2 regions of the Vescimonas fastidiosa genome follow, and region 2 is predicted to be linked to the other one. Evidence: a T-box and tRNA genes for the amino acid it is inferred to sense, from the RefSeq annotation. Region 2 holds a T-box; the other holds one or more tRNA genes.

Region 1 (15,767 bases), on a different replicon from region 2:
ATCATCCACGACCTGTATAAGCCCGTTCTGGGCCGGTTCAAGGACTATATCGGCACCCCCAAGCCCAATATGTACCAGTCTCTCCACACCACCGTGGTGGGCGAAAACGGCATCCCCTTTGAGGTGCAGATCCGCACCCAGAAAATGCACGAGATCGCCGAATACGGTATCGCCGCCCACTGGAAATATAAGCAGAACGGCCAGGGCGAGGGGGACGAGCATAACTACGAGTGGGTGCGCCGCCTCCTTGAAAACCAGGAGGGCGCCGACGCCGAGGACTTCATCCACTCCCTAAAGGTGGATATGTTCGCCGACGAGGTGTTCGTGTTCACCCCCCAGGGGGATGTGATCAATCTGCCCGCCGGGGCCACACCCATCGACTTTGCTTACAGCATCCACTCCGCCATAGGCAACCACATGGTGGCCGCCAAGGTCAACGGCCACATCGCCCAGTTTGATTCCAAGCTGCAAAACGGCGACATTGTGGAGATCGTCACCTCCAAATCCGCCCACGGCCCCAGCCGCGACTGGATGAAGATCGCCCGGTCCAGCGAGGCCCGCAGCAAGATCCGCCAGTGGTTCAAGCGGGAGTGCCGGGATGAGAACATCGTCCGGGGCCGCGCCTCCTTTGAGGCGGAGGTGAAGCGCACCGGCGTGAGCCTCAAGGAGCTGACGGCGGAGGAGAACCTCCCGGGCATCCTCAAGCGCCTGGCCTACAAGAGTCTGGACGATATGTACGCGGCCATCGGCTACGGCGGCGTCACCTCCCTGAAGCTGGTGGGCCGTCTGCGGGAGGACATCCAGCGTATTCTCAAAATGCACCAGGAGGACCGGGCCGCAGAGGTGCCCCTGAAGGATGAGCCGGAAAAGACCCGTCCCGCCGTGCCCAGGCGTACCAAGAGCGAGCAGGGCATCGTGGTGGAGGGACTGAGCAACTGCCTGGTGAAGTTTGCCAAGTGCTGCACCCCCGTTCCCGGCGACGACATTGTGGGCTTCATCACCCGGGGCTACGGCGTGTCCGTTCACCGGACCGACTGTCCCAATGCCGACCCCGCCCGGCGCAAGCCCGAGGAGGAGGGCCGCTGGATCAAGGTCTCCTGGGACGACAGCACCCGGGAGAATTACAGCACTACCCTGGAGGTGGTGGCCAAGGACCGGCTGAACCTCATTATGGATATTTCCACCGTCCTCTCCTCCACCAAGACCTGGGTCACCAATATGTCCGTCCGCACCACCAATGACGGCTTCGCCCTCATCACCATCGAGGTGGGCGTGTCCGACAGCACCCAGCTGGCCACCGTTCGTCGCCGTCTGGAGCAGGTCTCCGGCGTCCTGCGCGTCACAAGACCCGCCGGAAAGTAACTGGCGGAAAAACTTCGTTTTTTCTGCCAAAAGGCTTGCCGCCTGCGGGCGGCAAACTCTGCGAGGCTTTTTGAACGAGAAAATTTCCTGCAAAAACCCTGTCATTGCAAGACCAGTGACCGATTCACTGGTTGTTGCAATCCGCATCCCCCGTCCTTACTGGCCCCCTTGCCTAAAGGGGGCTGGCACGGCGAAGCCGTGACTGGGGGATTCTTCACCTCACCGCACCCCATGTAACCCCTCCGTAGGGGCGACCCTTGCGGTCGCCCAGGGGAGGGGCAGAGCCCCTCCCCTACGCACCGCAAGATAGGCTTCCGTAGGGGCCGGCGTCCTCGACGGCCCGACCCGAATTTTTCCCGCACCCACGGCAGGGCACATGGGCCCTGCCCTACAAAAATTCTTGTAGGGTGGCACCCGCGTGTGCCACCGCACCCCCTTGCCCCCCTGTCATTGCGAGGGCGCAAAGCGCCCGCGGCAATCCGTCCTCCCCAACGAGGACATTCCCTAATTTCTATAAAAAAGGAGAAATTTACCATGCGTGCTGTATTGACCCGCGTAAAAAGTGCCTCCGTCACCGTAGACGGTTCTGTGATCGGCCAAATCGGCCAGGGCTTCCTGATTCTCCTGGGCGTCACCCACGAGGACACCGAGGCCCAGGCCGTGAAACTGGCGGATAAGCTTATGGGCCTGCGTATCTTCGAGGACGAAAACGGCAAGATGAATCGCAGCCTGGAGGATGTAGGCGGCCAGGTGCTGGTGGTGTCCCAGTTCACCCTGTATGGCAACTGCAAGAAGGGCCGCCGGCCGGAGTTCCTGGCCGCCGCCCGACCCGAGATCGCCATACCCCTCTATGAAAAGTTCATCGCCCTCTGCCGGGACAAGGGCTTCTCTGTGGAAACCGGTGAATTCGGCGCGGAGATGCTGGTGGAGTCCGTCAACGACGGCCCCGTGACCCTCATCGTAGACACCGATCAGCTGTAAGGAGAGAGTACCATGAAAATTGATTCCCTGGCCGTAGGGTCCATCGGCACCAACTGCTATATTCTGCAGGACGAGGCGGCAAAGCTCTGCGCCGTTATCGATCCCGGCGACGAGCCGGAGCGCATTCTTTCCGCCGTGGAACAGACCGGCTGCACCCCCACCATGATCCTGCTGACCCACGGACATTTTGACCACTACACCGCCGTTAAGGGCCTGCTGGAGAAGTGGCCGGAGCTGCCCGTTTACATCCACGAAAGAGATGTCACCGACAAGCCCGTGGGCGGCTTCGGTCTGCTGTTTCCCCGGCTGCCGGAGAAAAACCAGCGGTATTACAAGGAGGGCGACCGCCTGACTCTGGGCGGCCTGACCATCACCGTCCTGGAGACTCCGGGCCACTCCCGGGGCTCTGTGTGCCTGGTGGTGGGCGATGTCATTTTCTCCGGTGACACCCTGTTTCACGGCAGCTGCGGCCGCACGGACTTCGCCGGAGGCAGCTATGAGGACATTCTCCGCTCCCTTAAAAAGCTGGCCCAGCTCCCCGGGCAGTATCAGGTCTATCCCGGCCACGACCGCTCCACCAACCTGGACTTTGAGCGCCGGGTCAATCCCTATGTAAAGCAGGGTCTGCGGAAATGAAGCTGCTGTTTAAGGGCCACGATGCCCGTTACGCCGTGGAGCAGAGCCTGCTGGCCTTTTTCCCCCAGGAGCGCCCGGTATATGACCCGGCGGCCCGGGAGAAAAACCAGGCCACCGTCACCCTCTCCCAGGGAAAAAAATACATCACCGTCGTAACCACCCTATGCTATGCCGGGTGTACCAAGCGGGGCATCTCCCGGGTACTCTGGGACCCCTCGGCGGATGCCTATGCCGCCGAGCGCCTGCGCCAGCGGGCGGTGAAGCTGAGCTTCTTCAAGGCCGCCCGGCAGGTGACGGGGGTGACCCCCTCCTGGGGCGCCCTTACGGGTATCCGCCCGGCCAAGCTGGCGGCGGGCTACCTGGAGCAGGGCATGACGCCCCGGCAGGTGGACCGCCTCCTTCGGGACACCTATTGCGTCTCCCAGACCCGCCGGGAGCTGTGCATCGAGGCGGCCCAGGCGGGGCTGAAGGCCAAGGCGGAGCTGCACCCCGAGGACATCTCCCTCTATATCGGCATTCCCTTCTGCCCCACCCGCTGCGCCTATTGCAGCTTTGTGTCCCAGGCGGTGGAAAAGAGCTTCGGCCTTATGGAGCCGTACCTGGAGGTGCTGCTGGGGGAAATCACCCGAGCGGCGCAGATGGTGGAGGACCTGGGCCTGCACATTAAGAGCTTTTACATGGGCGGCGGCACCCCCACCACCCTCTCCGCCGGACAAATGGACCGGCTGCTGACCCACCTGAACCGCAGCTTTGACCTCTCCCACTGCGCGGAATACTGCATCGAGGCCGGACGGCCCGACACCATTGACCGGGAGAAGCTCCAGGTGCTTTTAGACCACGGCTGCGACCGCATCAGCGTGAATCCCCAGTCCCTGGAGGACAGTGTTTTGCAGGCCATCGGACGGCGGCACACGGCGGCGGACATTGAGCAGACCATGGGCCTGGCCACCTCCATGGGCTTCAAGCATGTGAATATGGACCTTATCGCGGGCCTGCCCGCCGACACCCCCGAGGGCTTCCGGCGGACTCTGGATAAGTGTCTTTCCTTTGGGGCGGACAACATCACCGTCCACACCCTGGCCCTGAAAAAGGGCAGCCGCATCCTCCTGGAGGGGCAGAAGATCCCCTCGGCAGAGGCGGTGGGGCAGATGCTGGACTACTCCGTTTCCGCCCTGCGCGGGGCTGATTTCCACCCCTACTACCTCTACCGGCAGAAGTATATGTCCGGCAGCTTTGAAAACATCGGCTGGTGCATAAGCGGCGCGGAGGGGCTGTATAATATCTATATCATGGAGGAGCTGCACAGCATCCTCTCTCTGGGGGCCGGAGGCTCCACCAAGATGGTAGACCCGGCGGCGGGCCGCATTGAGCGGGTGTTCCACGCCAAATACCCCAATGAATACATCACCCGACCGGAGAAGATCCAAAAAAATCTGGAGGACTTCGCCGACTTTTACCGCAGCATGAAAAAATAAACCGAAAGGGCCGGGAGGAGGGATGGCTTTGCCCCAGCGCAAGCAAAACTTCATGGAGGGCGCCGCCGTTCTGACCCTGGCCGTGGCCGTAACCAAGGTTTTGGGGGCGGTATATAAGATCCCCCTGGGAAACCTGCTGGATAAGGACGGCATGGCCCATTTTTATGTGGCCTACAATATTTATAGCCTGCTGCTCATTGTGTCCACGGCGGGCCTGCCCCTGGCCCTGTCGCGCCTGGTGTCTCAGGCGGAGGCCCGGGGCCGGGTGAACCAGCGCAAACGCATCTTCCGGGTAACCCTGGGGCTTTTCTGTCTGCTGGGCGTGGTGTGCAGCGCCGTGATGCTCCTGTTTGCCGAGCCGCTGTCCCGAGCCCTGCGGGACTCCCAGGCGGCTCCGGCCATCCGGGTGCTGGCCCCGGCGGTGTTTTGCGTGTGTATCCTCTCGGCCATCCGGGGCTATACCCAGGGCCGGGGCAATATGCTCCCCACGGCGGTGAGCCAGATCATCGAGTCCGCCTGCAAGCTGACGGTGGGCCTCACGGTGGCCTGGCTGCTGGTGCGGCAAGGGGCCGAGCCGGGCCGGTGCGCGGCGGGGGCCATCTCCGGCGTGACGGTGGGTGCGGCCACAGGCCTTGCCGTGCTGACCGTTTGGCTCCTGCGCAGCCGCAGCGGCCAGCGGGGGACGGATGTACCCCAGAGCCGCCGGGAGATCCTGCGCCGGGTGCTGCAAATCGGCGTGCCCGTTACCCTGGGCTCCGTGGGCATGAGCCTTATTACCCTCCTGGACCAGGCCCTGGTGCTGGGCACCCTGCAAAGCTCTCTGGGTCTCTCAGAGGCGAATGCCGCCGCGCTCTACGGAGAATACACCTTCGGCATGACCCTGTTTGCCCTGCCTGCGTCCTTTATGTACCCGCTGACCATCAGCCTGGTGCCCTCCATCAGCGCCGCCACTGCCGCCGGGCGGGGGGAGGCCGCCGCCCAAAACGCCGCCTCGGCCCTGAAGCTGGCCATGGTGGTGGCTCTGCCGGTGGGGGTGGGGATGTCGGTGCTGGCGGGCCCCATTTTACACCTGCTGTACCCGGCGGTGCCCCAGACGGCGGAGGCCGCCGCCTATCACCTGTGCATTTTGGGCATCGCCTCGGTGTTTGTGTGCCTGATGATCGCCACGGCGGGCATCCTGCAGGCCTACGGCAAGGAGCGGATCCCGGTCATCACCCTGCTTGTGGGCGGGGGGGTGAAGATTGCCGCCAACTACCTGCTGGTGACAGACCCGGCCATCTCCATCCACGGCGCGCCCATAGGGACGCTGCTGTGCTACGCCGTCATTGCGGGTCTGAATCTGCTGGCCATCGTCCGGGTGGTGCCCCATCGCCTGGGCCTGGGCGGCGCAGCGGGAAAGCTCCTGCTCTCCACAGCGGCCATGGTGGCAGCGGCCCGGGGCGGCTACGGCCTCCTCTCCCGGCACATGGGCTCCGGGGCCGCCACGCTCCTGTCCATTTTGGCGGCGGGGGCGGTCTATGTCCTGCTGGTGCTGTGCCTGGAGGTGCTGCGCCGGGAGGAGATTTTGCAGCTTCCCAAGGGCGAAAAATTGGCAAAATTTCTATTTAAGTCATGAAAAATATGAATTCCTATTGCAATAGAGGGGAAACTATGGTAAATTTTACGAGGAAGCCACGCTACGACTATGCGGATCTGCTGGAGATCATCCGGCTGCTTCGCTCCCCGGAGGGCTGTCCCTGGGACAAGGCGCAGACCCACGCCTCCATTCGCCGGGGCCTGCTGGAGGAGAGCTACGAGGCCGCCGAGGCCATCGACCTGGACGATGCGGCGCTGCTGCAGGAGGAGCTGGGCGATGTGCTGATGCAGGTGGTCTTTCACGCCGACATCGAGAAGGATCGGGGCCGCTTCACCATGGAGGATGTGGTGGACGGCGTGGTGAAAAAGCTCCTGTACCGCCACCCCCATGTGTTCGGGAGTGGACAGGAGGACAGTCCCCAGTCCGTTTCGGTGAGCTGGGATAAGCTCAAGCGGGCGGAAAAGGGGCAAAAGACCACAGGCGATGCCATGGACGCCGTAGCCCGGAGCCTGCCGGGCCTGTGGCGGGCGGAAAAGCTGCAGAAGAAGGCAGCCGACGCCGGCTTCGACTTTAAGGACATCTCCGGAGCGCTCTGCAAGCTGGAGGAGGAGGTCCGGGAGCTGCGCCAGGCCGTGGAAACGGGCCGGGGCGTGGAGGAAGAGCTGGGCGATGTGCTGTTCGCCGCCGTGAAGGTGGGCCGCTTTGCCGGGGTGGACCCGGAGACGGCCATAGCCTCCACCTGCGAAAAATTCATCCATCGGTTCCGGGCCGTGGAGGACGGGGCCCAGGGCCGCCCCCTGGAGACGCTGACCCCGGAGGAAATGACGGAGCTGTGGAACCGGGCAAAGAGATTCTGAAACGAGTATTCGTTTGGAATAAATCGCATAATCACTAAGGATAAAAATATGGGAGGAAATGTATTATGAACAAAACCGAACTGATTGCTGCTGTTGCAGAGAAGAGCGGTCTGTCCAAGAAGGACAGCGAGGCCGCCGTAGTCGCCACCATTGCCGCCATCACCGACGCTCTGAAGGCGGACGATAAGGTGCAGATTGTTGGCTTCGGCTCCTTTGAGGTGAAGAAGAAGGCCGCCCACATGGGCCGCAACCCCCGCACCGGCGAGGCCATGAAGATCGCTGCCAGCAAGAACCCCACCTTCAAGGCCGGCAAGGCTCTGAAGGACGCCGTGGCTGAGTAATTATCTGTCCTATCCCGGTGCCGGTGCGCTCTGCATCGGCACCGATTTTTTCCCAAGGAGAAAGCCATGCGACTGGATAAATATCTAAAGGTGTCCCGGCTTATAAAGCGCCGCACCGTGGCCAACGAGGCCTGCGACAATGAGCGGGTCAGCGTAAACGGCCGTGTGCAGCGGGCCAGCTACGATGTAAAGGTGGGCGACCGCATCAGCATCCGCTTCGGCCCCAAGGAGCTGCAGGTGGAGGTGCTCAGCGTCCAGGACAATGTAGGAAAGGCCGATGCCGCCGCCATGTACCGGGAGGTTTCGGCGGACAAACCGACATAAAAACCAAGACCTCACATACACTGGTAAAAACGGTGTATGGGAGGTCCTTTTTTATGGCATACGAGCTGAAGCAGGCGGCGGAGCTGAGCCAGCGCATTGACTTGACGGGGCGGGAAAGGCTGACGGTGACGGGCGTAGAGGATGTGGAGCGGTTTGACGAGCTGAGCGTGGTCATGCGCACGGCGGCAGGGGTACTGGTGGTGACCGGGGAGGACCTGCACATCGGAAAGCTCTCCCTGGACGGCGGCGAGCTGCTGGTGGAGGGACACATCGACGGACTGAACTATGAGGACGCGCCGGTGCGGAAGGGGTCCTTCTTCTCCAGGCTGCTGGGGTAAGGGATGGAGCTTTATATCCGCCTCCAGGTCCAAACCATCGCCGCGGCCCTGGCCCTGGGGGCGGCGGCGGTGCTGGTGTATGAGCTGCTGCGCACCGTGCGCCTGAACCGGCGCCGTCGCTGGGTGACCCACCTGACCGACGGGGTGTATGTGCTGGCGGCTTTCTGGGCGCTGCTGCGCTTCACCCTGTCCATCGGTCAGGGGGAGCTGCGGCTCTATGTGCTGCCCTGCACAGCCCTGGGCGCCCTCCTCTCCCGGCAGCTCCTGGCCCCGTTTTTTCGGGGCGTGTGGCAGTTTTGGTGGGGCGCGGCGGCGCAGACGGGCCGCTGGCTGTGCCGCCCGGTGATACTTTTTTTGCATTTTTGTAAAAAAGTATTGGTTTTAGCGCAAAAAAATATTGCCTTTTTGAAAAAAATCGGTAAAATAAAACTGTACAGGAAGAAAAATGCGGCGAAGGAGGCGAAGGACGCTTGAAGCAGGCAAGGAAGAAAAAGCGCAGCGCACCCATTACCCTGGTTGTGCTGGTGGTGCTGCTGGCCGTGGTGGCTGTGCAGCTCATCCGTGTATACGGGCAGCTGGGCGAGGCAAAGGCCCAGCGGGAGACCGTGAGCCAGCAGCTGCAGGAGCAGAAAAAAGAAAACAGCGACCTGGAGTCCGACCTGAGCAAGGCCGATGACAAGGAGTTTATCAAGGGCCTGGCCAAGGATCAGTTGGGCCTGGCCGAGGACGGCGAGCGCATTTTTTATGATGTAAACCACTGAGTGGAGAGACTGGGCTAAAGGAGAAAAAACACACATTTATGGATTTGGCGGTTGGGAATATCGTCACCGGAAAGGTGACCACCATCACAAAGTTCGGGGCGTTCATCGCCCTGCCGGAGGGAAAAAGCGGCTTGGTGCATATTTCGGAGGTGGCCCCCACCTTTGTCAGTGATGTGCATGATTTTCTGACAGAGGGCCAGGAGGTCACCGTGAAGATACTGGCCATCACGCCGGAGGGGAAGATCAACCTCTCCATCAAGCAGGCCATGCCCCGTCCCCAGCGTCCCGGGCGTCGGGAAGCCCCTGCCCGCCGGACCGCGCCTACCCCCGCCGCGCCCCCGGAGCCGGCGGAGCAGACCTTTGAGGACAAGCTCAAGCAGTTTATGTCCGTGTCCGACAGCAAGCAGTCTGAGCTCAACCGCTACATAGCCGGTAAACGCGGCGGCCGCCGCAGAAAGTAAAGCAAGCTCCCCGCACGATAAGGGCGGGGAGCTTTTCCTATGTCTATACGGGCCTACCATCGGTTGACAAGGGCAAACATGGTTTTGACGGGCAGAAATACGCCCATACCGCGTCAAGCCCCTTGGAAATACGACAAGTATTCCCTGCGGGTCTTTCCTTGTCTGGACGTATTTCTGCGCGGCAAAACTGCTTCGCACCTGCCAGCGATGGATTTCCGAGCGATTTTTGGCTTTTGAGCCGCAGGCGGGCTGGCGCCCGCCAAGGTGAGAAGGGCAAAAAGCGCCGCAAAGGCGCACTGGCAGGCGTGTTTGCCCTTGTCAACCGATGGTATCGCTTACTCTGCATACTCTGCCGCTTCCCGGCAGTAAAATTCGGCAGCGGCGCGGTTGGAGCGCACCTCTTCCTCCGTCAGAGCCCGGCGGACCTTGGCCGGGGAGCCGAATGCCAGACTGCCGTCGGGAATTTCCATCCCCTGGGGCACCAGGGCCCCGGCGCCGATGATGCAGTCCCGGCCGATTTTCGCACCGTTGAGCACGATGGCGCCCATACCCACCAGGGTATTATCGCCGATGGTGCAGCCGTGTAGAATGGCCCCGTGGCCGATGGTGCAGCCCCGGCCGATGCGGATGGGGAAGCCCGCATCGGTGTGGAGGACGCAGTTGTCCTGGATATTGGTGTCGGGGCCGATAAGCGTCTCCTCCGACTCCGAGCGGATCACCGCGCCAAAATAGATGCTGCTGCCCGGCCCGGCGGTAACATGGCCCCGGACGGTGGCATTCTCCGCCACAAAGGCGGCCTGGGGCAGCTTGGTTTTCTCAATCATAAAGGAACCTCCTTTTTCCCTCCGGGATGCGTTTTCCCGGATATAACAGCTGTAAATACAGGGCGCGTGGCACGCCGCCCCGCTATCCCTGTTTCATTTCCTCAGCCCCCCGCTTTGCCAGCCAGGGAAGGGCCTTTTCAAACTCCACGCCGTACCAGCTTGCCTCCGGGTCCGCCCGGGTGCAGCGGATGCACTCCAGGGTAAAGTCCACCGCCAGGGCCACCGCCTGCTCCAAGCTGCGCCCCTGCATCATGCCGCCCAGCACCGTAGCGGTGAAAATGTCGCCGGTGCCGTGGAAGCTGGCGGGGACCTTCTCGTTGAAATAGGAAAAATAACGGTCCGTCTCCCGGTTATAGGACATGGCGCCCAGACGCTTTTCATCAAAGCTGACCCCGGTAAGCACCACCCGGGGTGCCAGGGCCGAGAGCTTTTTCAGCAGCTGCCGTATAAACGCCTCGTCCGCCTCCTCCCGGTAGGGTGTGTCCGTCAGGAGGCAGGCCTCGGTGAGATTGGGCAGCAGCACATCCGCCCGGGCGCAAACCTTTTTCATGTACTGCGGAAAATCCGGCGCAAAGGGCTTGTAGAGCCGGCCGTGGTCGGCCATAGCCGGGTCCACCACCACCAGGGTGTCCCGGGCGCGAAGCAGGTCAAACACCTGACACACCGCCTCCGTCTGCCGGGGTGAGGCCAGGTAACCGCTGCAGAGGGCGTCCAGATGCACCTGCTGGCTCTGCCAGTGGCGAGCAATGGGCAGCAGCTCGTCGGTGAGGTCCCGGCAGGTGAAATCCGGGAAGATGGTGTGGGTGCTCAGCACCGCCGTGGGGATCACCGCACACTCCACCCCCAGCACCGAAAGCACCGGCAGCGCCACCGTCAGGGAGCATCGTCCCAGGCAGGAGATGTCCTGTATGCTTGCCACTCGCTTCATTGTCATTCCTCCGTTTAGCGGTTAATTACGAATAGTATACCATGATTCCGGATATAAAAACAGGACCAGTTTTGCGCTGACGGATAATACCAGATGAGGCCCGCGGCAAGAGACTCCCTTCCTTACCGCCATTGCAATCTCACCACTTTATCGGCCCTCCCGAAATAAATCTTGTGTACGGGAAAAGAATGTGCTATAATTTCGGAGAAAACGCGGGCATGATGGAATTGGTAGACATGCGAGATTTAGGTTCTCGTGCAGTGATGCGTTGGGGTTCGAGTCCCCATGCCCGCACCAGGCCGCCGCAGGTTCTCTTGCGGCGGCTAAATTTTTATCGTTAGCGCAGATCCTACCCCTTATCGGCCCTCTCCAAAAAAGCCGCCCAAAGGCGGCTTTTTCCGTTGATTCACATTGTTGTACCGAAGCCCTCACGCCTCTACCTGCACAGCGCTGGCCAGGAAGCTGTCAAACAGGTCGGCCAGCCGGTCCACGCTGGTATCGATGTCGTTTTCCATACGGTTCCAGAAAAACTGCATCACAAACCCGATGTAAGCATAGCGGCAAAAGGACGCCACGCTGCGCACCCGCTCCTCGGGCAGCTCCCGTCCCTGGGCCGCCTGCCGAGCCAGGCGGTAAAACACATCGTCCGTCAAGGAGAAGATATATCGCTCCATCCGGTCCCGGGACAGGCCGTCGAAAATGTGATATATAACCTTCGGATGGTCCTTGCACCGGTGCAGCACAGCCTTAGTGGCGCTTTTCCACTCCAAAAAAGAGTCTGCCGGGGCATAGAACTCCACCACCTGCCGAAACCAGGCGTCCAGCAGGGCGTAAATATCCTCATAGTGGTAGTAAAAGGTATTGGGGCTGACCCCGGCGCGCTTGACCAGAGCGGCCACGGTGATCTTGTCAAAGGGCAGCTCCTCCAGCATCTCCGCAAAGGCGGTCATAATGAGCTTTTTCGTGTACAGTGCCACAGCGGCACCTCCTGTGCAGTCAGTGTCTCTGTCTGTATTGTATCGGAAATGCCCCCAAAATGCAAGGGCTTTCGCCCATCAGCTCAGGTGCTTCTCGAAGTTGCCGCCCACGCGAACTCCCTCCTGCACGATGAAGAAGGCATTGGGGTCCACCTTGCGCACCTCCTGCTGCAGGGTCTGGATCTCGTACTTGCTCAGGCACACGCACAGCACCTGCAGGGGCTGATCCGTGTAGGCGCCGTAGCCCTGCCAGTAGGTCACGCCCCGCTCCAGCCGCTCCATGATAAACTTGGGCAGCTCCGTGTGCTTCTCCCTGGTGAAGATCAGCACCTGGACGGTGATGCTCTGCTGGTGGGTCCGGTCCAGAAACAGGCTGTTAAAGACCGTGTAAATGGTGGAATAGATGGCGGTGGCGGCATCAAAGAGCACCAGGCAGAGGGCGTAAAGCACGGCGTTGCAGGAGATGCTGAACTTGCCCACGGTGAAGCCCTTACCCTTCTTGCTCATGTACAGGCCCAGGATGTCAAATCCGCCGCTGCTGCACCCGCAGGTCAGCACGATGCCCCCGGCAAAGCCGTTGACCATGCCCCCCAGGAGGCAGCTGGTGAGGGTGTCCTCCACGATGGGGTGGGCCGGCACCGGTATCATAGTCAGAAACAGGGAGCAGCACACCGTGCAGGTCATCGTCCGCACCACAAAGCCCCGGCCCATGGTTTTCCACGCCAGTATGAGCAGCGGTATATTCAGCAGCAGGTACAGAACGCCGGAGATGTCGAAGCCCGGGTCCACGCCCAGCCTTTGGGTCAAAATGGAGCGAAACAGCTGGCAGAAGCCCAGCAGACCGCCGGTGTATAGATTGTGCGGCACCACAAACAGGTTTATGGATATAGCCATCAGCAGCACACCCAGAATTCCTATCCCCAGGCGCGCCCAGCGGTTATGCAGCGCTTTGCTGAACATGATATGCTCCTCCTTCTATCTGTCCTTTTTCTCATTATTCCCATTTCCCGGCCAAATGTCAATAGAAAAAAATCCGACTGCGGGAAAAACCATCCGGGTTTTTCCCGCAGATGTGCTGCGGAGCTGGCAGGGGAGGAGCCCCTGCGCCGTAAGGGTTATAGACTGTAGCGCAGGGACTTATAAAGCCGCTCTATGCTCCGGGCTAAGGACCGGGACACGGTGGACTTGTTCAGCCCCAGCTTTTCGGCGATGGCGGTGACGCTCATGCCGCCGGTGAAGCGCAGCCGCAGAATTTCCCGCTGCCTAGGCGTCAGCTCCTGCTGCACCGCCAGAGGAAGGTTGCTGAGCAGACGGCGGATGCGCTCCCGATTGTCGCCGGACTCCTCCTGCCGCCACAGGCACAGGCTGGCGATGTCGATGGGGTCGAAGGCCTCAGAGGGTGTAGTACGCATTTTTGTGATACCCCCTGTCGTAATAGCGGGCGGTGAGCTCCGCCAGCTGGCGGGACTCCCGGTGCAGCGGCTCCAGGTCCCGGATGCGCTGGCGCAGATGCTCCTCGTTCTCCCGACTCTCGCATTGGGCCTGGGCCCGGCGCAGATCCACGATCCGCTGGTGCAGAACCCGGGCCTGCTCCTGATACTGGTACGATAGCTGCTGTAGTGTCATAGTCTCCGTTCTCCTTTTCCATATGTAAAAATTTTGCGGGCCAAATGCACTTTTTTGTTGACAAAGCTCGCGGTTTGTGGTAGCATAATGTTCGCTGGTTGTTGTGCTGGTGTAGCTCAGCTGGTAGAGCAGCTGATTTGTAATCAGCAGGTCGGGGGTTCGAATCCGTCCACCAGCTCCAATTTCATAGATAATATGGGGGATTTCCCGAGTGGCCAAAGGGGACAGACTGTAAATCTGCTGGCGATGCCTTCGGTGGTTCGAATCCACCATCCCCCACCAAAAAGCCGATTGCAAAAGCGATCGGCTTTTTATTTTTGCGCTTTTCGCTATTCTCCTCCACGCAAACCCCTCGCCCTACCGCATTCCTTGTGCCCCTCCGTAGGGGCGGGGTTCTACCCCGCCCGCTCTTCCGCGCCCCTTGTAACGGACGCGGGGCGATGTGGGCATCGCCCCCTACAAAATCCTATCGGTAAGCACTTCGTAGGGCGGCACCCATGTGTGCCGCCGCACACGCACCCCTTGTAACCCCCCTGTCATTGCGAACCAGTGACCGATGTCACTGGTGTGGCAATCCGTTCTCCGTCCCCTTGCACCCGCTCCCGGGAACAACTTTTCTCACAGTATTCTCTATTAGTCACAAGGTTCTTGTCTTGCTTCTTACGGTATCACAAGTTTCTTGTTGTGTCAATACTTAATTTACAAGTTTCTTGTAATTATTGGTTGACAAGCACAAGAAAATAGGGTACACTGTGTCTGAAGATGTCGAATCATGTCAGAACGGGAGGAACGCGTATGGGATTCGGAGAGCAGCTGCGCAGGCGGCGCAAGGAGCTGGGCTACAGCCGGGAGGAGCTGGCCCAGAAGCTGGGCATCACCGGCTCGGCAGTGGGCAACTATGAAACCGGCGTCAGTGCCCCCCGGGAGAGCGTGCTGCTGCGGCTATTCGATGTGCTGCAGGTGGAGCCCAACTACCTGTACCGGGACTTTTACGCCGCCGGACGCCGGGGAGAGGGCGTCAGCAGCGAGGAGGCGTCCCTCCTCCGGAAATACCGGGAGCTGGGCCTCACCGCCCGGCAGACCCTGTGTACCATGCTGGATGCCCTGGGGGTTTTGCAGGCGGAGGCGGAGCAGGATCGGCCTGCCTCGGAGCAGCGGACCATCCCCCTGTACCGTTCCCCGGCGGCGGCTGGCTATGCGGCCCCGGTGTTCGGCGAGGACTACCAACTGCTGACCGTGGACGGGGAGGTTCCCGTGGGGGCGGAGCTGGCGGTGCGCATCCAGGGCGACAGCATGGAGCCCTACATCCGGGACGAGTCCGTGGTGTATGTAAACCACGATCCCCTGCGCTCCGGCGATGTGGGCATTTTCTGCGTAGACGGCGATATGCTCTGCAAGCAGTACTACCGGGACAGCCTGGGCACCGTGTATCTCTTTTCCCTGAACCGCAGCCGCAGCGATGCCGACCAGGTGTTCACCGCCGGCAGCGGCCGCAGCCTCACCTGCTTTGGCCGGGTGATGCTCCACAACCTTCCTCTCCCTATATAAAAAGCGAAAAACGGAGATGTTGCCCCCCTTACGGCAACATCTCCGAAAATTTTTTGACAGTTTTTAAAGGATAAAACCTCCATCGCAGGTAAGCACCTGCCCGGTGATGAAATCCGCCGCCGGATCGGCCAAAAACGCCACCGCCGCGGCAATATCCTCGGGCCTTCCCAGGCGGCCCATAGGCGTCTGCTGTGCCAGCTCCGGGAGCAGCTCCGGGGGCAGCTCATTCAGCATATCCGTGCGGATGACCCCCGGAGCCACGCAGTTCACCCGGATGTGGCTGGGTGCCAGCTCCGCCGCCAGGGACCGGGTCAGGCCGATGAGGGCCGCCTTGGTGGCGGAGTAGGCCACCTCGCAGCTGGCGCCCCGCTGACCCCAGATGGAGGATATATTCACAATGCAGCCCTCATGCTCGTGGAGCATGGCGGGCAGCACCGCCCGGCTGGTGTAGAAGGCTCCGTCCACATTCACGGAGAAAAACTCGTGCCAGCGCTCATCCGTCAGGTCCTGAAACAGGCACTGGCCCGCGATGCCCGCGTTATTTACCAGCAGGGAGACGGGCCCGAAGGTGTCCGCCACCGTGCGGACCATCTCCTCCACCTCCTCCCGGCGGGACACATCCGCCCGGCAGATCATGGCCCGGCAGCCCTCCGCCGTCAGCGCCGCCGCCAGCTCCTCCGCCTTGTCCCGGCGCACCCGGTAGCCGATGGCCACGGCCCAGCCCCGGTGTGCCAGCTCTGTCGCCACAGCCC
Region 2 (15,767 bases):
GCGTAGAAGGACTTGGACGACGCCATAAACCGGCTCATGGTAGCCTGCGATTTTCCCAGCTGCTCCAGTCTTGTCAAATACTCCTGCAGCATTGCATTTTTCGCCCGCCTGAGGTCTGATTTCTTCTGCTGCAGCCACTGCTGGTACTGGGTCAGATCCCGCATATAGGAGCTGATGGTGTTAGCGGACACATGCTTTTCCGTTGTCAAATAGCTGCAGTACAGCGCCAGATAATCCGTCACACCCTCACTCCTTTCCGATAATCATGCAATGAATTTCAGTGCCAGTGCCGTCAGCTTCGGTACAAAGGTCAACTCGCACAGCCCACCCAAAGCCAGCAGCGCCGGGATCAAAAATAAGAATCGGCCCACCCGACCCGGCTGCAGAGACAGCTGCTTGGTCGCCCGCCGTCCGGCAATTCCCGGCGCAGACCTTCGCCTGTGCAAAGCCAAAAACAGCGATACCGGGAGGACGAACATTGCCCGAATCCCCAGCGTACACAGGGAAATCAAAACTCCCTGCTGCCCCAGCGCACCGGAAAAGCACGCGACGGCGTAGGACAGCAGAAAGCCCTCCAGTAAAAATATCCCGCAAAAGAAATAATTTGCATTGCGTAAAAAGCTGCAGAAAAAAACAGCGCACGGCATCCGATAGTATGCCATAGCCACGCCCAAAAGGGATGCCGCCGTCACGGTGCTGCCGGACTCGAGAGCCTGGGCATATGCAGCTAAATAGGTGCGGATCTCCGCATCTGCTCCGGCAGCCCGCCCGATAAAGTGCCCGGCGGTCAGCCCCAGCCCATATGCCACACTTAATAGCAGCAGCTCCGGGGCAAGCCGTCCCCTCGTCCGACCGACTCGTTTTGCTAAGCGGTTCTCTCTCATGTAGCGCTCACCTCTCTCTATACCTATGAGACAAGCGCACCTTTTAGAAGAAAACATCTATACTATAAGCCAAAAAAACAAAAAGAGCAAGGCTTTTGCGGCATATTTTCTTTTTTCTCCATTTATGCCAAAAAGTTATGTAAACTGAATTATGTAAACAAACGAAACCGGACAAAAAACCGCCTCTCTCGCACCCGCTTCCATCCAAATATGGACGCACCTCCATCCCGTCGGCACAACATCTTGCGCCGCCAATCGAAGTCCGTCGAATAACGGCTCTCTCTTTAAAAATAATCGTCCTAAGCGTATTTTTGGAGGATTTGTCTATTGACGGCCCTTCCTGCCCCTGTGTTTTCCGGCCGTTCTGCTTCTTCTTTTCTTTTTCTTTCCCTCCGGCAGTATGGCAGAGACCACCGCCCCGCCCCATATACAGGCTGTAATATACCACCCGTTCGTTCTAAATTGCATATCGGTTCCGGCGGCCAGCGCTCCGCACCACACTGCAAGATACAGCAGCGCGCCCTGCACGGCGATGTGAGCCAGCCTCCCCTCCGTATTTTGCAGAGAAAAGCGGCAGCCTACGAAGGCCGCCACGGCCCAGGTGACGCACATCCACACACCTTCCTGGCTCTCCTGCAATAGTTCTTTACTCTCCAGCAGGGCCCCCAGTGCCGCACCCGCCACGCACAGCAACACACTGAGCAGCAGACCCAGCCCTACCCTCTTGTTGATCCATGTCCCGATGCGCATAAAAAAACCTCCCCCAACTCATGCTGTTTCAGCATATTGGGAGAGGTTTTAATTTATGTTTGAAGCTATTTCAAAGTTTCAAAAACTTAGGCAGCAAGGCGAAAAGAATTTTTCGACACGCTGGGATTATTCCTTGTTTTCCTCGGCGGGAGCAGCTTCCTCAGCGGTCGTCTCCTCTTCGGCAGGTGCTTCCACTTCAGCAGTGGGAGCCTCCTCCTCCACTTGCTCAGCGGCCTTCTTACCGCGGCGGGGAGCGGCGGCAGCGGCAGCCTGCTCATCCAGGGTACCCACGGAACCGATGGCGGACTTCAAAAACTCCACACGAACCCGATCCTCGCTGGTCTCAATAACAACAGTGCGGTCCGTGATGGTGACCACGCGGCCATACACACCGCCAATGGTAGTGATCCAGTCGCCCTTCTTCAGGGAGCTGCGCATTTCCTCAGCCTGCTTTTTGCGCTTATTCTCGGGACGGATCAGCAGGAAATAGAAAATGGCCAGCATGACAACGATCATCAGGATGGAAGTCATTCCGCTACCACCGGCGGCGGTACCGGAACTGGACGCATATGCGATTTCAAACATGGGACATAATCTCCTTTTTTACAATATGACTGTATTATACAGAATCACCGGGAATTTTGCAAGACCTTTTCGGTCTGTTCACGGATTCTTTTCATATCTTTTGTGAAAGCTTTTCGCTGTACTCCGCTCGGAATGCCGCAAACCGTCCCTCATCCAGTGCATCCCGGATTTTTTGGGTCAGCTTGTTATAAAAATACAGGTTATGCATTACCGCCAGACGCATGGCCAGTATCTCCTCCGCTGCAAACAGATGCCGAACATAAGCCCGGCTAAACTGCCTGCACACCGGGCAGTCGCACTGCGGGTCAATGGGGCCGTCGTCCAGCTTGTACTTGGCGTTTTTGATGTTCAGCGTCCCCTGCCAGGTAAAGAGCTTTCCGTGTCGAGCGTTTCGAGCCGGCATCACGCAGTCAAAGAAATCTACTCCCCTTGCCACACCCTCAATGATGTTGCTGGGCGTGCCCACACCCATAAGATACCGGGGCTTGTCTGCGGGCATATATGGCTCCACCGCCTCAATGATCTCGTACATAGTCTCCGTAGGCTCACCAACAGCCAGACCCCCGATTGCATAGCCGTCGCAGTCCAGCTTTGCGATCTCCTGCATATGCCAAATGCGCAGGTCCGGGAAGGTAGCCCCCTGGTTAATGCCGAATAGCATCTGCCCCGGATTCACGGTGCCCGGCAGCCCGTTGAGACGGTCATGCTCTTTTTTGCACCGCTCCAGCCACCGCAGCGTCCGCTCACAGCTGGCCTTGGCGTACTCGTAGGTCGCCGGATTTTCCACGCACTCATCAAAAGCCATAGCGATATCCGAGCCCAGGTTGGACTGGATCTGCATACTCTCCTCCGGTCCCATAAAAATGCGATGTCCGTCCAGATGGGAGGCAAAGGTCACGCCCTCCTCCTTGATTTTGCGCAGGCTGGCCAGGGAAAACACCTGAAACCCGCCGGAATCTGTCAGGATGGGTCCGTCCCACCGCATAAACCGGTGCAGTCCGCCCATCTGTCGCACCACATCGTCCCCGGGCCGCAGGTGCAGATGATAGGTGTTGGACAGCTCGATTTGGCAGCCGATGTCCTTGAGATCAAAGGCACTGAGCCCTCCCTTGATAGCCGCCTGGGTGCCTACATTCATAAAAACCGGCGTCTGTACTACACCCCCGTGGGCGCACTGAAACTCGCCCCGCCGGGCACTTCCCTCTTTTTTAATGACCTTAAACATGGAATAAACTCCTTGATTCAGAATTCAGTGAATAAACATCGCATCGCCGAAGGAGAAAAACCGATACCTCTCCCGTACGGCCTCTTCATAAGCACGCAATACATTTTCGCGGCCCGCCAGAGCCGATACCAGCATAATAAGTGTAGATTCCGGCAAATGAAAATTGGTAATAAGTGCATCCAAGACCTTGAACTTATATCCCGGATAGATGAAAATGTTGGTCCATCCTGCCGAGGCACGCATGGTACCGTCCTCTCCGGCCCAGGATTCCACCGTTCGGCAGGAGGTGGTTCCTACGCAGATAACCCTGCCCCCATTTTTCTTCGTCTCATTGATCAGATCCGCAGTTTCCTGGGGGATCACGCAGTATTCGCTATGCATCAGGTGGTCTGTAATGTCATCTTCCTTTACAGGCCGAAAGGTACCCAGCCCCACATGGAGCGTTACATAACCTACCTTCACGCCCATCTTCTGCACCTTTTGCAGCAGTTCCTCCGTAAAGTGCAGCCCCGCCGTAGGTGCCGCCGCCGAGCCGACTACCTTAGAGTATACCGTCTGATACCGCTCCCGGTCCTGGAGCTCTTCCTTGATGTAAGGCGGCAAGGGCATTTTCCCCAGCCGGTCCAGCACCTCCAGAAAGATCCCCTCATAGTTAAACTTTACCAGCCGGTTTCCGCCCTCCAAAACCTCGGTCACTTCCGCTGTCAGTTCTCCGTCACCGAAGCTGAGCCTGGCTCCCCGGCGCAGATGCTTCCCGGGCCGAACCAAGCATTCCCAGGTCTTATCACCTCGGTCAATAAGCAGCAGCACCTCGCAGGCGCCGCCTCCCGGCAGCCGCTGCCCGAGAAGCCGTGCCGGCAGCACACGGGAGTCGTTCAAAATCAGGCAGTCTCCCTTGTGCAGATAATCCGGCAGATCATAAAAATGCCGATGCTCCCAAGCACCGCTGTTTTTATCCAGCACCAGTAGACGAGATGCATCCCGCTTTTCAATAGGCGTCTGTGCAATCAACTCCTGGGGCAGTTCAAAATTAAAATCACTTGTTTTCATATTGTTTCATCCCGGTTCCTCATATGGAATTTATTCCATGCCATTATACTATATCCCGTGTTCAATTTCAAGGAAAAAGGGCTCCCCGCCGCGGCGAAGAGCCCGATTTAGTCAAATCTCAGATAAATGCTCTGTGGAACACTTTCTTTCCCTTTTTGATGATAACGCCGTCACCGCTGAGAGCTTCTGCGTCAAAGGTTGCATCGATGGACTCCACCTTTGTCTCGTCCACGCTGATTCCTCCCTGCTGCACCAAGCGCCGGGCCTCGCTGTTGGACGCGCACAGTCCGCACTCCACCAGCAGTGCCATAATGCCGATCTTGCCGTCTGCCAGCTTCTCTGCCGCAATTTGGGTAGCCGGCATATGCGTGGCGTCCCCCTTGCCGGAGAACAGTGCCCGAGACGCCTCTCGGGCCTTGTCTGCCTCCTCCTGGCTGTGTACCAGCTTCGTCAGCTCGTAGGCCAGAATATCCTTGGCCTCGTTGAGCTTGGCATCCTTCCAGTCGGCCATAGCGTCAATCTCCTCCAGCGGCAGGAAGGTCAGCATCCGCAGGCACTTAATAACATCCGCGTCATCCACATTCCGCCAGTACTGATAGAACTCAAAGGGGCTGGTCTTGTTAGGATCCAGCCACACGGCGCCGGAGGCGGTCTTGCCCATCTTCTTGCCCTCGGAGTTCAGCAAGAGGTTAATGGTCATGGCGTGGGCGTCCTTACCCAGCTTACGGCGAATCAGCTCTGTGCCGCCCAGCATATTAGACCACTGGTCGTTTCCGCCGAACTGCATATTGCACCCATAGTGCTGGAACATGTAGTAGAAGTCGTAGCTTTGCATGATCATGTAGTTGAACTCCAGGAAGCTCAAGCCCTTCTCCATGCGCTGCTTGTAGCACTCCGCCCGCAGCATATTGTTCACAGAGAAGCACGCGCCTACCTCCCGCAGCAGCTCAATGTAGTTCAGCGGCATCAGCCACTCGGAGTTATACAGCATCAGTGCCTTGTCATCGGAGAAATCGATAAACTTCTCCATCTGCCGCTTAAAGCACTCAGCGTTGTGAACAATGTCCTCTCTCGTCAGCATCTTGCGCATATCCGTCCGCCCGGAGGGGTCACCGATCATGGTGGTGCCGTCGCCGATCAAGGCGATGGGCTTGTTTCCGGCCATCTGCAGCCGCTTCATCAGGCACAGGGCCATAAAATGCCCCACATGCAGCGAATCCGCTGTGCAGTCAAATCCAATGTAGAAGGTTGCCTTTCCGTTGTTCACCATTTCACGGATCTCGTCCTCGTTGGTCACTTGAGCGATGAGCCCCCGGCCAACCAATTCCTCATAAATACCCATGTCTCTTTGTTCCTTTCTTCTGTGAATTTTGTTCCGACAGGAGAAAAAACGCCCCCTGTCTCCATAGACAGAGGGCGATGTAAAAATCGCGGTACCACCTCATATTCGCCGCAGCCTCACGGTCAGCGGCCTCACTGGGTGTCAGACACCCAAACGCTGTAACGGGCGCACCCGACACATTCCTACTGAGATCTTTGTCCGTTTGGAAGGCAGCTCCGGGATGTATTCACCGCTTCTCCCCTCTCCTCCTCGCACCGCCCGGAGTCTCTCTTGGCAGGGGTCAAAAAGCGCTACTTCTTCCCATCAGCACTGTGGTATATGAAATTATTTACCATTATATTAAACGGTTTCGCATTTGTCAACCGTTTCTCACACGGTTTTTTTGAACTTCTCCGCCGCTGCCAGCAGCTCCTCGGCCCCGTCCAGCATGGTCTGGGAGAGCTGCTCGCCGCCGGTGAGCCTTGCCAGCTCCTCCCGGCGCTGCTGCCGGGAAAGCTCCTGCACCTTTGTAAAGGTACGCCCATCGCTTACCCCCTTCTCCACGGAGAAATGGGTGTCGGCCATGGCCGCGATCTGAGGCAGATGGGTCACGCACAGCACTTGCTTTTCCCGGGAGATGCGCGCCATTTTCTCCGCCACCTTTTGGGCCGCCCGGCCGGAAACGCCGGTGTCCACCTCGTCGAATACCATGGTTCCGATGCGCTCCTGACTGGAAAAAACATTCTTCATAGCCAGCATGATCCGGGCCAGTTCGCCGCCGGAGGCGATCTTCTGAATGGGCCGCAGGTCCTCGCCCACATTGGCCGACATCAAAAACCGCACCTCGTCTATGCCGCTGGCATCCGGCTTCTTTTCCTCAAAGGCCACCTCAAACCGGATGGAGCCCATGTTCAGCTCCCGCAGCTCCGTTAAGATCCGCTGCTCCAGCTCCTTAGCTACGGCCTTTCGCTGTCGGGACAGCTCACCGGCCGCCGCCATGACCTCCCTCCGGGCCTTTTCCTCCTGCTTTTTAAGGTGCGCCAGGGTGTCGTCGGCGCAGGTCATCTCGTCCAGCTCCTGCCGGCACTTATCCAAGTATTCCAGCATCTGCTCCACTGTAGCGCCGTATTTCTTTTTCAGCCGGTACAGCAGGTCGCATCGGCCCTCCACGGCATCCAGCTCTCCGGGCGTGAACTCAAATTCTTCCTTTTTGTCCTGTACCGTGTAGGCAATGTCATACAGGTCACTGTAAATTCCCTCCAGGCGGTCGTGAAGCTCCGAAAAGCTATCACTCAGGTTCCGCACCGAGGCCAGATGCTCCTGCGCCTGTCGCAGCAGCGACAGAGCTCCTGCATCGTTGTCTCCGCCATTCAGGCAAAAGTCAGCCCCCTGTAAGGCAGAGATGAATTTCTCGCTGTTGCGCAGCAGATTTCGCCGCTCACTGAGCTCCTCGTCCTCACCCGGCTGCAATTTAGCCCGCTCCAGCTCGGCAATTTGAAACCGCAGCGAGTCCATCCGCCGCTCCTTCTCCGCCTCATTCATCTCCAGGTCGGATATCTTCCTTCGGATATCCTGCAGCACAGAAAACTGCGCAGAGTAAGCCGACTGTAAAGGCTCATACCTTCCGTATTGATCCAGGTATACAATATGCTGCGTTTCGTCCAGAAGCTGCTGCCCGTCGTGCTGACCGTGGATGTTCAGCAAGCGGCTGCCCAGGGTGCGCAGTTGGGTCACGGTCATGGGCCGCCCGTTGCAGCGGCAGACATTTTTCCCGTCTGTGTAGATCTCCCGCTGCAATAGCCACTCCTGGGCGTCCGCTACGCCCAGGTCCTCTCCCAACCCCTCGGGGATATGGGAAAACACTGCGCTCACAAAGGCATGATCCGCCCCGGTGCGGATCAGCTCCCGGGATGCTCTCTGCCCCAAAACAGCGCTGAGGGCGTCAATGACAATGGACTTGCCCGCGCCCGTCTCACCCGTCAGGGCGTTGAATCCGGGCCGAAAGGCGATGTCCGCCTGCTCAATGATGGCAATATTCTCAATATGCAGCAGATCAAGCATATTGTGCTCCCTTCGTCTCAGTGCAGCATCGTTCGGATGCTGGTGGCCAGCTCCGCGGCGCTCTCATTGTCACGCATAATGATCAGCACCGTGTCGTCTCCGGCCAGGGTGCCGATAAGCTGGTCGATCTCCATGCCGTCCAGGGCAGCCGCCGCCCCGTTAGCCAGACCCGACATGGTGTGGATGACCACCAGGTTTTGCGCGTAATCCACATTTACAATGCTCTCTCGGAAAATGGTCTGCAATTTATCCGCCACATGGATTTTTGACCCATGGTCGGATACCGCATAGCGGTACTTCCCCTGCCCTGCCGGAGCCTTGACAAGGTGGAGCTGCTTAATATCCCGGGAAATCGTTGCCTGGGTTGCCACAATGCCCCGTTCCAGCAGCAGCGACAGAAGCTGCTCCTGGGTCTCCACCGTTTCCTCGGCAATGATGGAAAGAATCGTTTTTTGACGGTCATTTTTCATATTTTGCAGCCTCCATAGCCATTTTTTTATCCAGGATCTCGCAGAAGCTCTTTTTTGACAGGCGCACCAGCTTCATAGAGTGGCTGGAGAGCTTTGCCTGCACCGTGTCGTTGTTTTTCAGGGAAAAGGCCTTGCTGCCATCGGAGGAAAGGTATACGAATTTCCTGTTGGCATCCGGGGCCTTCACATGAATCACATGGGACGGATCCAGCACATAGCTGCTGGAACGGGTGGAATGCGGGCAAATGGGGCTGATGAGAATGTTCCGGGCCGTAGGCTCCACAATGGGGCCGCCGGTGGCCATAGAGTAGCCGGTGGAGCCGGTAGGCGTAGAGATCACGACGCCGTCGCCTCCCACCCAGGTCAGAAAGCCCTCCTCCGTGTAAATTTCCAGCCGCACCACCCGGGCGATGGAGCCCTTAGAGATGACCGCGTCGTTCAGGGCAATGGTATTATACACCGTACGACCGTCCCGCACCACGGATACATCCAGCATCATGCGGTTCTCAATGGAGAGATCCCAGTTTTTCAGGTCTCTTAGCCGCTCCAATTCGTCCGGCTCCAGCTCAGACATAAAGCCCAGGCTTCCCAGGTTGATGCCCAGCACCGGCACCCGGTTCATGGCCAGCGTTTTGGCCAGGTGCAGAATGGTCCCGTCGCCGCCGAAGGCAATGAGCAGGTCTGCCCTCTTAATTTCCCGGTCCAGCTGCTGGATGGGAACACCCAGCTCCGCGCCATACCCCTCCTTTTGAAAGGGCAGGCACACCACGGTCTCAAAGCCCTCCTGGTCCAGAATTTCCTTAGACCGGGCGGCCACCGTCATATCCTTGTCCCTGTAAGGATTGGGGCACAGGATGATTTTCTTCGGCTTACTCATATTCGTTTACTCCTTCAGGGCTGTGTGAGATGCCTCCACGATAGCCTGCAGATCCACCGCCGCATCCGGCTCCTCACTCTTGCGCAAAAAGCCCAGGTATTCGATGTTTCCCTCGGGCCCTCGTATGGGAGAATAAGTAATTCCAAGCACTGTAAAGTGATTTTCCTTTGCATGGATCAGAAAGTGCTCCAGCACATCCAAATGCACGGCGGGGTCTCGGACAACACCCTTTTTTCCCACCTTTTCCCGGCCGGCCTCAAACTGCGGCTTTATCAGGCAGGCGATTTCGCCCCCCTCCCGCAAAAGCCCATACAGCGCGGGAAAAATCAGCTTCAGGGAGATAAAGGATACATCAACGGAGGCAAAGTCCAGTTCCTCCGGAATCTCCTCGTGGGTCAGGTATCGGGCGTTGGTCCGCTCCATGCATACCACCCGCGCATCATTGCGCAGCTTCCAATCCAGCTGCCCGTAGCCCACATCCACGGCATATACCTTCTTTGCGCCGTTTTGCAGCATACAATCCGTAAAGCCGCCGGTGGAAGCACCGATGTCGGCGCAGATCTTGCCTGTAAGAGTCAGCGGAAAGGTCTGCATAGCCTTTTCCAGCTTCAGACCGCCCCGGCTCACATAGGGTAAGGTGGTGCCGCGAATCTCGATCAGGGCGTCATTGGAAACCGCCGTACCTACCTTGTCCACTCTCTGTCCATTCACGAACACGATGCCGCTCATGATGGTGGCCTGAGCCTTCTGCCGGGAATCCAGAAGTCCCCTCTCCGTCAGCAAAACATCCAGCCGAGTCTTATTGCTCATGCAGCGCCTCCTCAATAGACGCGGCCACACCGACCCCGTCCAGCTTCCGTGAGCTGTACAGCTGCTCTACGCTGCCCTCGGTGGGCAGAGTCGAGCCGCAGTTTCTCAAAATCAGCTTGTCCAGCTTTACCCCGGCCTCCAGAGCCAGAGCCGCAACTCGCTGCCCAACGCACCCGGCGTCAAGGCAGTCCTCCAGCACCAAAAGCCGGGTGGTCCCCTTCAGCATAGCGGAAACTTCATCCGCCGAAAGGGGCGCAATGCGGTTGAGCTTCAGTACCCGTATGAAGATTCCGGATTTTTCCAAAATATCCGCCGCCTTCAGTGCCTCATTTACCAAAATGCCATAGGTTAAAACGGTAAAATCCGAACCCTCCCGGAGCGGTGTAAATTGCACCGGCAAACTGCACCCTTTGTACACCGATTCTGCACCGCGAGGGTACCTAATTGTCACCGGTCCTGTCACCGAAAATAGGGCAAAATGCAGCATTTCCTTTAGCTCGCTAAAGCTTGAGGGGCATAAAACCGTCATTCCCGGTACCTGGGAGAGGAACGCCGGGTCAAAGCAGCCATGGTGTGTTTGCCCGTCTGCACCGACCAAACCGGCCCGGTCCACGCAGAAAACCGCGTGGAGATTATCCAGGGAAATATCGTGAATGAGCATATCGAAGCCCCGCTGCAAAAAGCTGGAATACACAGCAAAAACCGGGATCAGACCCTGCTTGGCCATGCCGCCCGCCATAGCCACCGCATGTCCCTCTGCGATACCCACATCGAAAAAACGATCGGGAAATTCCTTGGCAAATCGGGACAGACCCGTGCCGGAGGTCATGGCTGCGGTAATAGCGCAAATGCGGTTATCCTCCCGGGCCAGCTCCACAAGGGCTTCGCCGAAAACCGAGGAAAAAGAGGGCTTGCTCTGACGCAGCGGCTTGCCGGTTGCCGGGTCAAAGGGCGGCGTGCCGTGGAACCGCTCCGGGTCCTGCCGGGCGTAGGAGTAGCCACGACCCTTCTCTGTAAGCACATGGAGCAGCACGGGCCCGTTTTTCTCCTTGGCCCAGGTGAGCATCTGGGTCAGCTTCTGCACATCGTGACCGTTTACAGGGCCCATGTAGGAAAAGCCCATTTTTTCAAACATAGTGCTTTCAGGCAGGAGATTGCTCTTGAGCCAGTGCTTCACATGGGAGCTGGCATTGTACAGATGCTTTTTGGCGGGTGAGTCTCCCTGAAGCTTATCCTTATACCATCGTTTGAAATTATTGTATCCCTCCTCAGAGCGGAGGCGGGACAGGTGGCGGCTGAGACCGCCCACATTGGCGTCGATAGACATACCGTTGTCATTGAGAATAACGATCATGGGCTCCCCGGAGGCGCCGGCATCGTTAAGCCCCTCGAAGCTGAGGCCGCCGGTCATGGCACCGTCACCGATCAGGGCGATAACGCTGTAATCCTCGTGGAGCAAGGTTCGGGCGTGGGCCATACCCAAGGCTACAGAAACGGAGTTGGAAGCGTGGCCTGCGACGAAAGCATCATGCTCGCTCTCATAGGGCTTGGGAAAACCCGAAAGACCGCCCAACTGCCGCAATGTATGAAACAGCGACTGTCGCCCGGTCAAAATCTTATGGCAGTAGCACTGGTGTCCCACATCAAAAACCAGACGGTCCTTGGAGGTGTCAAACACCCGATGGATAGCCACCGTCAGCTCCACAACACCCAGGTTGGAGGCCAAATGACCACCGGTTTTCGACACATTTTCCACCAGAAAGTCCCGAAGCTCCCGGCAAAGCCGGTCCACCTGGGCACTATTCAATAGTTTTATGTCTTCCGGATCACGGATCTTTTCTAAAATCAAGGCTAATTACCCCCGTTAACGGAACAGATGCAGCGCATTCATAATGCGCGCCACACGGTATACGACCTTGGTACTGTCGTTGATGGCGATGGGCTTGCAGGCGGCCTTGCCGCCGATGGTGAGGCCCGAAATCAGTGCCGTGACAGCGATGGAGACGAGAATGCTGCGGAGGTTAAAGCTCTGCTGCAGCTCCACCACGATCACCGCCGCCGTAGAACCGCTGACGATGCCGCAGATATCACCCACCACATCGTTACAGAGGGAGGAGACACGGTTGGACATATTCAGCAGGCGGATGGCCTCCCGTCCACCCTTCTCCCCGTGGGCTGCCATGGAGTGGAAGGGCTTGGGATCCGCCGCCGTGACGGCTACGCCGATCATATCAAAAACAATACCGAGAAGAATGAAAATGACAAGAACCAGAATGGGAATCCAGAGGCCGCTGTCCTCCAATACCGCCGAGGAGCAAAAGCTCATAACGGCAGAAAGGGCCACCGCGATCAGAAAAACGCGCAGGGGCCACCGGTCCTTGGACTTTTTGTTTTTATTTGGGTCAGCCAAAAATATCCCTCACTTATTAAGAATAAAAAGCTGAATGACGGTAGCACCAATGGTAAATCTTACGGCTTAGGTACGGGTTGGATTTCCCCGCGGCTTACCTCTCGTTGCCGATCAGGCGGTTTCCCATTAAACTCCGCGCTGCGGTGTTACCCTCCGCAGGACCCGACTGCCACTTAGTCCGCACTGCAACCCCACTGGTGCCCTTTATGGGACAGCCTAGGTGATTTCCACTGCAGTCAAACCGTCTCTTAGCCTCTTTTGCAGAGGGGGTTTCAGAGGAATATCGGACAGCATCCCTGGCCGGGGACGCTTCCGCTTGGCTCCCTCATTCACCCACTCCACGCAAGGCAGGCTACTCTGCACACAGCGTTCACAGCACGAGGGCTGGGTAGCACCGCATTGCAGGTTCTCAATCTGCTTCGTACACAGGTCGCTTACCACCAGGGGAGTACGCCTATGCACAAGAGCAGGTCTCCACGAAAGCAGGGTCGGGACTTCCATGCCATTGGAAGGCGCCCTGAATCCGCAGGTGTGGTATTTGGCCACACCTCCCTCCAGCACCCACCCCAAACTGGGCGTAAGAAGCAAGCACCAGAGACTTCACAGTTGTGCCCTTAAAGGGATTTTTAGGCCCCTCTTACAAGGCGGCAGATCTGACTAGGATACTGCACCGTCATTCAGTGATTTATTATTTTACCACACTTTATTCATGTTTTCAATAGAAATATACAAATTGAACAGAAACGGAACGGAGAGGACAAGTGGAAAGGCGGGCGTAGGAGACGGAGGGAGGGCACCACGCCCTGCGGAGAGATTATTGGTAGTGCGATGGGCGGGCCGATGTGGGGAGCGAACTGAGCGCTGCCAGTGGCAGAGGAAGCGAAGTGAGCGAGTGGCCGCGGTCAAAATTTTAAGCGTTCGCCGTAAGGCAGCGCAAAAATTTTGGGCACCGCAACAGGATCATCGGCCCCTACGGAGGTTTGACAAGAAAGTGCCTGCGTGGAATCCCCCAGTCACGGCTTCGCCGTACCAGGGCCCTTTAGGCGAGGGGGCCTTTGGGGACGGGGGATGCGGATTGCCACAACCAGCGTGCGCGCTGGTTTCACAATGACATATTACAAGAAGTGCGGTGGTCGGTGGCACACATGGGTGCCGCCCTACAAGTTTTTTGTAGGGCAGGGCCCGCGTGCCCTGCCGCAGGTGCGGGAAAAATCCGGTTCGGGCCGATGTAGGCATCGGCACCTACGGAACGGCTTGTAGGGGCGGACGATTCTGTCAGCCCAGTGTGGTCGGTTCCATGTGGCGTGCGTAGGGGAAGGGCTCTGCCCCTCCCTCGGGCGACCGCAAGGGTCGCCCCTACGGAGGGTTACAAGTAGTACAGGGTGCGGGGCGATGTAGGCATCGCCCCCTACGGAATTTGCAAGGAGTGCTTACGGGCCGTCGGGGAAATCGGCGAAGCGCTGCCAGTGGCAGAGGAAGCGAGCCGGTTTCGAGGAAGTGCCCCGATTGGCGGCCACAACAGTGGCCGTCAGTCGGCTGGCGCGACGGTGGGCAACCGCCGGCCCCTACGGTGGGGTATAAAAATGGACTCCCTGCGTGTGAAGCAGGGGGTCCGTTCAAAAGGCTTTCTTTATTTATTGCGGCCTACCATACGGTCAGCCAGCTCCCAAAGGAAGTCGTGATCGGGGATGTCGCGGATGGCTTCCTTGGCAGCGACGGTACACTTTTCAACCTCTTGGGCACAGCCGTCCAGGCCCTTGAGATTTACATAGGTGATTTTTCCCTCGTCCTTATCGGAGCCGATGGGCTTGCCAAACACGGCTTCATCACCCATGACATCCAGCATATCATCTCGAATTTGGAAGGCAAGGCCCAGCTGGTCAGCATATTTTACCGCCTGCTGGCGCCAATAGGCGGGCATATTGGAGGCAACGCAGCCCAGCTCTGCGGCGGCGGAGATCATAACACCGGTTTTGAGACGGTTCAAACCGGTGAGGCCCTCCTCGTCCTCCACATGGCACAGAGTGTCCAGCACCTGACCGGCCACCATGCCGTCAGCGCCGCAGGCCTTGGCGAGAAGCAGGGCCGCCTCAATGCGGTTGTCGGCAGAAAGACCACGGGCCTGGAGAATGAGACGGAAAGCCTCCGGCTGCATGGCATCCCCGGCCAGGACAGCCAGGGTTTCGCCGTAGACCTTATGGTTGGTGGGCTTTCCGCGGCGCAGATCGTCGTCGTCCATGCAGGGCAGGTCATCGTGGATCAGCGAATAATTATGCACAAGCTCCAGGGCGCAGGCATAGGGCAAGGCCAAATGCCAGTCAATGCCGCCCAGACGGGCAAACTCCAGCGTCAGCACCGGGCGGATGCGCTTTCCGCCGGCCAGGAGGCTGTAGCGGATAGACTCCTGAAGCCGTCCATAGGGCTTTCCCTCGGCGGTAAAAATGCCGTCTAAATAGGTCTCAATAGCCTGCTGATAGGCGCTGTATTGCTGCTGATAGTCCATTATTCCTCGTCCTCCATTACGAAATTTTCTTCCACAGGGGCGCCATCGGGACCCTTGGTGAGCTTGACCACCTTTTGCCGGGCGGTTTCCAGCTCCTTTTGGCAGGCGGCCAGGAGCTTGCTGCCCTCGGTAAATAGCGTCAGGGACTCGCCCAGGGTAGCATCCCCCTGCTCCAGGAGAGAGACGATCTCCTCCAGGCGATCCATATTTTCCTCAAAGCTCTGTTTTTTCATGGCTCTTCTCCCCTTTTCGTTACGGTACACTCCAGGCCGCCCCGGGCCAGGCGCAGCGTGATGGCCTCCCCTATTTCCACCTGGTCGCTGCTGCGCAGAACGGTGCCCCCTTGCTTTTGAGCCACGCAGTAGCCCCGGGACAGGACCCGCAGAGGGCTCATGGCATCCAAGGACGCGGCGGCATGGGTGAAGCGGCGGGTGTGCTTTTCCAAAATGCGCTCCAGGGCGGAGGCAAGCCGCTCCCGGGTATAGTCGAGCTGCACGGCCCGGTCCTGCAAAAAGGCCATAGGGTCTGTAAGAACACGCTTTTCTTGCATTTGCCGGAGCTGACGGGTGCATATATCTATGGCGTGCTGCTGGCTCTGGGCCAGGCGGACAGAGAGGGTGCGGAGCTTGCGGCGCAGCTCCATTTGATCCGGCACGACGATCTCCGCGGCATGGGAGGGCGTGGCGGCCCGACAGTCTGCTACATAGTCGGAAATGGTCACATCCGGTTCATGGCCTACGGCGGAAACGACCGGGATGCGGGAATCGAAAATGGCACGGGCGACCACTTCTTCATTAAAAGCCCACAGGTCCTCCACAGAG

What was found. A T-box is a leader RNA that pairs with one kind of tRNA and senses whether it is charged. The one in region 2 lies ahead of tyrS (tyrosine--tRNA ligase), so its partner is inferred to be a tRNA-Tyr.
Region 1: it encodes a tRNA-Tyr, which carries the amino acid that the T-box ahead of tyrS (tyrosine--tRNA ligase) is inferred to sense. The anticodon was not compared.

The regions. Positions count from the first base shown of each region.
Region 1 covers NZ_AP023416.1:180,463-196,229, forward strand. Annotated here, with positions in the region: gene KI236_RS07980 (RelA/SpoT family protein) at 1-1,362, shown strand, start outside; gene dtd (D-aminoacyl-tRNA deacylase) at 1,897-2,343, shown strand; gene KI236_RS07990 (MBL fold metallo-hydrolase) at 2,356-2,979, shown strand; gene hemZ (coproporphyrinogen dehydrogenase HemZ) at 2,976-4,454, shown strand; gene KI236_RS08000 (putative polysaccharide biosynthesis protein) at 4,483-6,069, shown strand; gene mazG (nucleoside triphosphate pyrophosphohydrolase) at 6,105-6,887, shown strand; gene KI236_RS08010 (HU family DNA-binding protein) at 6,953-7,228, shown strand; gene KI236_RS08015 (RNA-binding S4 domain-containing protein) at 7,295-7,552, shown strand; gene KI236_RS08020 (YabP/YqfC family sporulation protein) at 7,606-7,890, shown strand; gene yabQ (spore cortex biosynthesis protein YabQ) at 7,894-8,364, shown strand; gene KI236_RS08030 (septum formation initiator family protein) at 8,361-8,651, shown strand; gene KI236_RS08035 (S1 RNA-binding domain-containing protein) at 8,690-9,112, shown strand; gene KI236_RS08040 (gamma carbonic anhydrase family protein) at 9,448-9,936, opposite strand; gene KI236_RS08045 (pyridoxamine kinase) at 10,019-10,864, opposite strand; tRNA gene KI236_RS08050 (tRNA-Leu) at 11,077-11,161, shown strand; gene KI236_RS08055 (TetR/AcrR family transcriptional regulator) at 11,293-11,841, opposite strand; gene KI236_RS08060 (YitT family protein) at 11,920-12,801, opposite strand; gene KI236_RS08065 (sigma-70 family RNA polymerase sigma factor) at 12,957-13,253, opposite strand; gene KI236_RS08070 (hypothetical protein) at 13,234-13,467, opposite strand; tRNA gene KI236_RS08075 (tRNA-Thr) at 13,573-13,648, shown strand; tRNA gene KI236_RS08080 (tRNA-Tyr) at 13,665-13,749, shown strand; gene KI236_RS08085 (XRE family transcriptional regulator) at 14,263-15,015, shown strand; gene ymfI (elongation factor P 5-aminopentanone reductase) at 15,079-15,767, opposite strand, start outside.
Region 2 covers NZ_AP023415.1:608,329-624,095, reverse strand. Annotated here, with positions in the region: gene xerD (site-specific tyrosine recombinase XerD) at 1-242, opposite strand, end outside; gene KI236_RS03035 (hypothetical protein) at 264-884, opposite strand; gene KI236_RS03030 (hypothetical protein) at 1,209-1,634, opposite strand; gene yajC (preprotein translocase subunit YajC) at 1,761-2,219, opposite strand; gene tgt (tRNA guanosine(34) transglycosylase Tgt) at 2,311-3,444, opposite strand; gene queA (tRNA preQ1(34) S-adenosylmethionine ribosyltransferase-isomerase QueA) at 3,469-4,494, opposite strand; gene tyrS (tyrosine--tRNA ligase) at 4,613-5,836, opposite strand; T-box leader at 5,904-6,152, opposite strand; gene recN (DNA repair protein RecN) at 6,206-7,876, opposite strand; gene argR (arginine repressor) at 7,894-8,346, opposite strand; gene KI236_RS02995 (NAD(+)/NADH kinase) at 8,336-9,223, opposite strand; gene KI236_RS02990 (TlyA family RNA methyltransferase) at 9,230-10,033, opposite strand; gene dxs (1-deoxy-D-xylulose-5-phosphate synthase) at 10,023-11,882, opposite strand; gene KI236_RS02980 (hypothetical protein) at 11,898-12,443, opposite strand; gene KI236_RS02975 (polyprenyl synthetase family protein) at 14,074-14,946, opposite strand; gene xseB (exodeoxyribonuclease VII small subunit) at 14,946-15,179, opposite strand; gene xseA (exodeoxyribonuclease VII large subunit) at 15,176-15,767, opposite strand, start outside.